Regions from separate parts of the Halomonas sp. SL1 genome, predicted to be linked through region 3. Evidence: predicted binding sites of a transcription regulator. Region 3 holds the regulator's gene; each other region holds the start of a gene.
What was found. Region 3 encodes PhoB, which activates phosphate uptake and scavenging genes when phosphate is short. Its sites were predicted from a motif close to TGTCATANNNNTGTCANA; they were not measured.

Region 1 (2,262 bases), on a different contig from region 3:
GTCGATCACCAGGTTCCAGTGGAAGCGACGCTCCACCTGTCGGCGGGCGTGCCGGCCGCCGGCAGCGACGTCGTGGTCGAACAGGGCCTCGACCGCCTCGGCCATGGCGCCGTCGTCGTGGGGCGTGCACAGGAGCCCGCCGCCCAGCGGCACGTTCTCGATCAGCGCCCCGGCCCGGGCGGCCACCACCGGCAGGCCGCAGGCCATGGCCTCCAGCGCCACCAGGCCGAAGGTCTCGCGGGTGCCGGCGTGCAGCATGGCGTCGGCGCTGGCCAGCGCCCGGGCCACCTCGCGGCGATCGCAGTAGCGCGAGATGACGGTCACGTTGTCGGGCACTCGGGTCGGCATCCCCGGGCCCATCAGCAGCAGGTGATAGGGCTGCCCCAGGCGCCGGAGGGTGCGCAGCAGCACGTCGACGTTCTTCTCCCTCGAGTAGCGCCCGGCGAAGACCAGCAGCCGGGTGTCGGCGGGCAGCCCCAGCGAGGCCCGCCAGTCCGGATCGGCGCGGTCGGGGTGGAAGGTGTCGAGGTCGACGCCCAGCGGCTGCACGCGCACGTTCTCCACGCCCCACTCGGCCAGTCGCTCGGCCATGGCCCGGCAGGGCGCCATCACGCCGTCGAAGCGGCCGTAGAGATCGCGCACGTAGCGCTCCAGGCGCCGGCGCACCGCGCCGCCGAAGCGATCGCCCATCAGCCGCGGCAGGTCGGAGTGGTAGAAGCCGACCACCGGCACGCCGAGGCGCTGGCCGGCCTCCAGCGCAGCCCAGGGCGTGACGTAGGGATCGCCGGCCTCGATCAGGTCGGGGGCGAGCTCCAGCAGCCGCTGGCGCCAGGGGGCGCGGCGCAGCGGGAAGCGGTAGCCCTGGCCCAGCGGCAGGCGCATCGCCGGCAGGGTATGGCAGTCGTCGAGGGCGTCGCGCTCGGCGCCGGGCACGAGCAGGGTCGAGCGCAGACCGGGAGTCTCGGCGATCCGGCGGTGCTTGGCCTGGAGATAGGTGCGCACGCCGCCGCTCGAGGGGGCGTGGAACATGGTGACGTCGGCGATATGCAAAGGGTCCCTCCCGCGCGGGCCGATGGTTCCACCATCACGTTACGCGGGCTTTGCGACAGTTCGACGACATGGGCCGGGAACGCGAGCACGGGAGTACGGAAGCGGGGCTCTGAAACGCAAAACGGCGGCCCGAGGGCCGCCGTTCTGCGTGCGAGGGATCGCGCGGGGAGGGCGCTTACTCGGCCGGGCGGCCGACCAGCGAGCGGGTCTCCTCGCGGGCCTCGGTCAGGGCCACGCGGATCACGTCGCCGAGCTTGTAGCGCTCGACACCCTCGATCTGGATGCGGCCGTCCTTGTCGTCGATCGCCACCTTGTCGCGGTCGCTGTGCATCAGCGGGGCCGGGACGAAGGCGGTGGCGCCGTTGGCGGTCAGGCGCACGCGCATGCCGCCGCGGTTGATGGCGATGATCTCGGCCTCGAAGCTCTCGCCCGCCTCGGCGGACGGCGTCAGGTAGCGCACGTAGAGCCAGTCCTTGACGTCGCGCTCGGCCAGGCGGTTGAGGCGGCGGCGCTCGGTGAGCTGCTCGGTGAGTGCCTGGCTGGCCTCGGCCGGGGCCTGCTCGCCCTTGAGCACGCGCTTGATCAGGCGGTGGTTGACCATGTCGCCGTACTTGCGGATCGGCGAGGTCCAGGTGGCGTAGGCGTCGAGCCCCAGGCCGAAGTGCGGACCGGGCTGGGCGGACATGTTGGTGAAGCCCTGGAAGCGGCGCAGACGCGCGTCCAGCCAGGCATCCTCGCGGCCCTCGAGCTCGCGCTTGAGCTCCCTGTAGCGGGGCAGCTCGGTGAGTGCCTCAAGCTCGACCTGGATCTCCTGGCCGGCCAGGAATTCCTGGGCCGCCTCGGCCTTGTCGGCCTCGAAGGCACGGTGGACGTTGAAGATGCCGTGGCCCACGTGCTGGCTCAGCAGGTCGGCGCAGCAGGCGTTGGCCGCGATCATCGATTCCTCGATCATGCGGTTGGCGATGCGGCGCTCCTCGGTGCGGATGCCCAGCACGTTGCCGGCCTCGTCGAGGTCGAACACGTAGTCCGGACGGTCCTTGAACACCAGGGCGTGCTTGGCGCGCCAGTCGGCGCGGGCCTCGGTCAGCTCGCGCAGCGCCTCGAGCTGCTCGCCGATGGCCTCGGACGGCGCCCAGTCGCCCTGGCCCTCGAGCCAGTCGGAGACGTTGTCGTAGACCAGTTTGGCGTGGGAGCGCGCGGTGGCGGCGAAGA
Region 2 (2,262 bases), on a different contig from region 3:
GTTGCGGGTCAGACGGAACTGGTAGCAGCCGTTCACCTTCATGCCGGGGAACACTTCCTCGGCGTGGGCGTGAATCATCGACGACAGGAAGACGTATTCGGTGAAGCCTTCCTCGCAGAGCTCGTCGGGCAGGGCGATCACCCGGGGCAGCGAGCGCGGGGCGGGCAGGATGGCCAGGCCGCCCTCGCGGCCGAAGGCGTCCTTGCCCTCGAGCTCGACGATGAAGTTGAGGCTCTTGTTGACCAGGCGCGGGAAGGGGTGCGAGGGATCGAGGCCGATGGGGCTGATCACCGGCATGATCTCGCTTTCGAAGTAGTCCTTGACCCAGGCGCGCTGGGCCTCGTTCCAGTCGCCGCGGCGGCGGAAGCGCAGGCCCTGGCCCTCGAGGGCGGGCAGCAGGGTGTCGTTGAGGATGCGGTACTGGCGATCGACCTGTTCGTGGGCGATCTGCGAGATCTCGCTCAGTATCGAGCGCGGCGAGCGACCGTCGGCGCCGGAGGAGGCGTCGCCGACCATGATCTGGTTCTTCAGGCCGGCTACGCGAATCTCGAAGAATTCGTCCATGTTCGAGGAGAAGATCAGCAGGAACATCAACCGGTTGAGCAGCGGATGCGCCTCGTCCAGGGCCTGCTCCAGCACCCGCACGTTGAACTGCAGGTGGGAGAGCTCGCGGTTGAAGTAGAGGCCGGGATCGGCGAGGTCGGCCTCGGGGTCCGGCAACGCCTTGGGCTTGATCCCTGTGCGGGTCTGGTTGATGCGCGGTGTGGGCATCTCGCTCTGGAGCTCGCCTGTCGCGGCGGGCTCGGAGGTGACCGAGGTGTCGGGGTTACGTGAATCGTCCATGGAAGTACCCTGTCGTCGGCCCGCGGGCGGCCGCGTCGCTCGTCGGGCGTTATCGTTCATGATGCCGTCCTGCCCGTGGCGCCGGGAGGCGTCGCGCATCGTCTGTTGCCGGAGACGATCAGGGGCAGGCGGGGCCGGGCTCGGCCGCCGTGGCAAGTCTGGTGTCAATAAATGACAAAATGATGACAGTCGTCCGGTAGCAGGACTCTCTCGAGTATATCAGCGCGCCCCGGCGCCGAAAGACGCGTCTTGTCGCGCTACCGGCGACTCTCTAAAGTGGTGACTTCATGTTCATCGGCCCCGTCGACGACCGGCGGGGGGCGCACAAGGAGACGCATAATGAGCAAGCAGGTGGCGGTCATTCTGTCGGGATGCGGTGTTCAGGATGGCTCGGAGATCTACGAGACCACCCTGACCCTGTTGCGTCTGGACCAGCTGGGCATCGGCTATCGCTGCTTCGCCCCCGACATCGACCAGAGCGACGTGATCGACCATCGCAGTGGCGAGGCGGTCGAGGAGCGGCGCAGCGTGCTGGTCGAGTCGGCGCGCCTGGCGCGCGGCGAGATCTCTCCGCTGGCCGAGCTGGAGGCCGACGAGTTCGACGCCGTCATCCTGCCAGGCGGCTTCGGCGCGGCCAAGAATCTCTCCAACTTCGCCGAGGCGGGCGCCGACATGGTGATCCATGAGGGGCTGGTGGACGTGCTGGGCGAGTTCCACGAGGACCGCAAGCCGATCGGCCTGATGTGCATCGCGCCGGTGATGGTGCCGCGGCTGCTGGGGCCGGGCATTGCCGTCACCATCGGCCACGATCCGGGCGTGGCGGGCGCCATCAGCAGCATGGGCGGCCTGCATCGCAGCTGTGGCGTGGAGGACATCGTGGTCGACTTCGAACATCGCGTGGTGACCACGCCGGCCTACATGATCGCCACCCGCCTGGGCGAGGCGGCCACCGGTATCTTCAAGCTGGTGGATCGCATCGACGAGCTGATGGACCTGTGACCCGGCTGCGCCGGAAGCGGTAAGCCGTGAGCTTCAAGCGGGAAGAAAAACACCCCCGGGCCGAGGCCTGGGGGTGTTGCGTCTCTGCATGGCTAAACAGCATCCAGCGGCTTATGCGTCATCCTCGCCTTCGGCTTGCCGCTCGCGCTTGCGACGCACCAGCCGGCCGAACAGCAGGCCGACCTCGTAGAGCAGATACATCGGCACCGCCAGCAGGCTCTGGGAGACCACGTCCGGCGGGGTCATCAGCATGCCGATCACGAAGCAACCCAGTACCACGTAGGGGCGCTTCTTCGACAGGCTCTCCACCGTGGTCGCCCCGCTCAGGATCAGCAGGAAGGTGGCGATCGGGATCTCGAAGGCCACGCCGAAGGCGAAGAACAGCTTGAGCACGAAGTTGAGGTACTGGTTGATGTCGGT
Region 3 (2,262 bases):
ATGCCTCGGCCCAGGCGCTCGGGCAGCATCTCGGCCATGTCGCCGTAGGTCTCGAGGTAGCCCGCCAGCACGGTGAGCGGGGTGCGCAGCTCGTGGGACACGTTGGCCACGAAGTCGCGGCGCATCTGCTCCAGGCGGTGCAGGCGGGTGATGTCGCGGGCCATCACCAGGCGCTCGTCGTCGCCGTAGAGGGTGATCTGGAACTGCAGGATGAGGTTCTCGTCGATCGGCGAGCACAGCGTCAGCGGCTCGCGATAGTCCCGGGCGTGGAAGTAGTCGACGAAGCTTGGGTCGCGCATCAGGTTGGTGATGTGCTGGCCGCGGTCCAGGGCCGGCTTGAGGCCCAGCATGCGTTCGGCGGCGCTGTTCCACCACTCCATGTCGCCGTGGCGGTCGAGCATCACCACGCTGTCGCGCATCGCCTCCGAGGACTCCTGGATACGGCTCAGGGTGTCGCGCAGCCGGCGCTGGGTGAGGCGCTGGCCCTTCTGGTAGCGGTAGAGGCGATCGAACAGCTCGCCCCACAGGCCGGAGGCCGAGGGCGGCTCGTCATGGGGATGATGGGTCAGCCATTCCTGCAGGGCGTGCAGCTGGCGCAGCTGGTAGAAGAGATAGAGGGCGAGCCCCACGGCGATGCCGGTGCCGCTGAAGCCGAAGGGCCAGCCGACCAGGGCGCCGGCGCCCACCAGGGCACCCAGCCGCCACCATTCGCGTCGCCACAGCCGGCCCACGTCAGCCCTTGGCGGAGAAGCGGTAGCCGGTCCCGCGCACGGTCTGGATCAGCTGCTGGTGCGGCTCGCCCAGCGCCTTGCGCAGGCGGCGGATGTGCACGTCCACGGTGCGCTCCTCGACGTAGACGTTGCCGCCCCAGACCTGATCCAGCAGCTGGCCGCGGGTATAGGCGCGCTCCTGGTGGGTCATGAAGAACTGCAGCAGGCGGTACTCGGTGGGGCCGATCTCCAGCGACTGGCCGTCGATGCTGACCCGGTGGCTGACCGGGTCGAGCATCAGGCCCTCGACCTGCACCGGCTCCTCGACGCCGCGCGGCGTGGCGCGGCGCAGCACCGCCTTGAGGCGCGCCACCAGCTCGCGGGGCGAGAAGGGCTTGGTGATGTAGTCGTCGGCCCCGGATTCGAGGCCCTGGATCTTGTTGTCCTCTTCGCCCTTGGCGGTGAGCATGATGATCGGCAGTTCCGAGGTGCCTTCCTCGCGCTTCAGGCGGCGGGCGAGCTCGACGCCGCTGGTGCCGGGCATCATCCAGTCCAGCAGCACCAGGTCGGGCTGGTGATCGACGACCATGGCGTGGGCGCTCTGGGCATTGTCCGCCTCGAGGACGCGATAGTCGGCCATCTCCAGCGCCACGGCGATCATCTCGCGGATGGGCGCTTCATCATCGACGATCAGTACGGTCTTGGCGGTCATCCCGGGGCCTCATGGTCGAGATCAGTGACATATTGGTGACGATGACAGCATGTCCTTGTGACAATACCGTGACAGTCACCGCCTGTCGCCCCCGCTTAGCCCCGTCGTTCGACCCCGTCCGGCATCACCCGCCGGCGGCCGGCCACAGCGACAGCGCGATGCCGGCGAACGCCAGCAGCCCCGACCAATGGTTGTTGAGGAAGGCCTGGAAGCAGAGATCGCGATCGCGATGGCGGATCAGCCGCTGCTGGTGGACGAAGGTGGCGGCCATCGCGGCCAGGCCGACCCAGAAGAAGCCGCCCAGGCCGAGGCGTTCGCCGGCCCAGGCCAGCAGGGCCAGCGTGGCCAGCTGCAAAAGGCCGATGATCAGCCGGTCGGCACGGCCGAACAGCACCGCGGTGGACTTGATGCCGATGCGCAGGTCGTCGTCGCGGTCGACCATGGCGTACTCGGTGTCGTAGGCCACGGTCCACAGCACGTTGGCGGCGAACAGCAGCCAGGCCTCCAGCGGCACCTGGCCGAGCACCGCGCCGAAGGCCATGGGAATGGCCCACGAGAAGGCCGCCCCCAGCACCACCTGGGGCAGGTGGGTGTAGCGCTTCATGAAGGGGTAGACGAAGGCCAGGATCACGCCGCCCACCGACAGCATCACGGTGAAGGCGTTGGTGAAACACACCAGCACGAAGGCCGCCAGCACCAGGCCGGCGAACAGCGCCTTGGCCTCGCCTTCGCCGATGCGTCCGGTGGCCAGCGGACGCGACTTCGTCCGCTTCACGTGGCCGTCGAAGTGGCGGTCGGCGTAGTCGTTGACCACGCAGCCCGCGGCCCGCATCAGGTAGA

Region 1: the regulator PhoB is predicted to act here: its motif matches at 1,102-1,119, upstream of C9J49_RS02985 (glycosyltransferase family 1 protein).
Region 2: the regulator PhoB is predicted to act here: its motif matches at 1,014-1,031, upstream of elbB (isoprenoid biosynthesis glyoxalase ElbB).

Annotation. Positions count from the first base shown of each region.
Region 1 covers NZ_PYUQ02000008.1:67,982-70,243, reverse strand. Annotated here, with positions in the region: gene C9J49_RS02985 (glycosyltransferase family 1 protein) at 1-1,050, opposite strand, end outside; gene C9J49_RS02980 (exoribonuclease II) at 1,226-2,262, opposite strand, start outside.
Region 2 covers NZ_PYUQ02000004.1:106,997-109,258, reverse strand. Annotated here, with positions in the region: gene ppk1 (polyphosphate kinase 1) at 1-771, opposite strand, end outside; gene elbB (isoprenoid biosynthesis glyoxalase ElbB) at 1,183-1,842, shown strand; gene tatC (twin-arginine translocase subunit TatC) at 1,954-2,262, opposite strand, start outside.
Region 3 covers NZ_PYUQ02000018.1:43,340-45,601, reverse strand. Annotated here, with positions in the region: gene phoR (phosphate regulon sensor histidine kinase PhoR) at 1-731, opposite strand, end outside; gene phoB (phosphate regulon transcriptional regulator PhoB) at 733-1,422, opposite strand; gene ubiA (4-hydroxybenzoate octaprenyltransferase) at 1,547-2,262, opposite strand, start outside.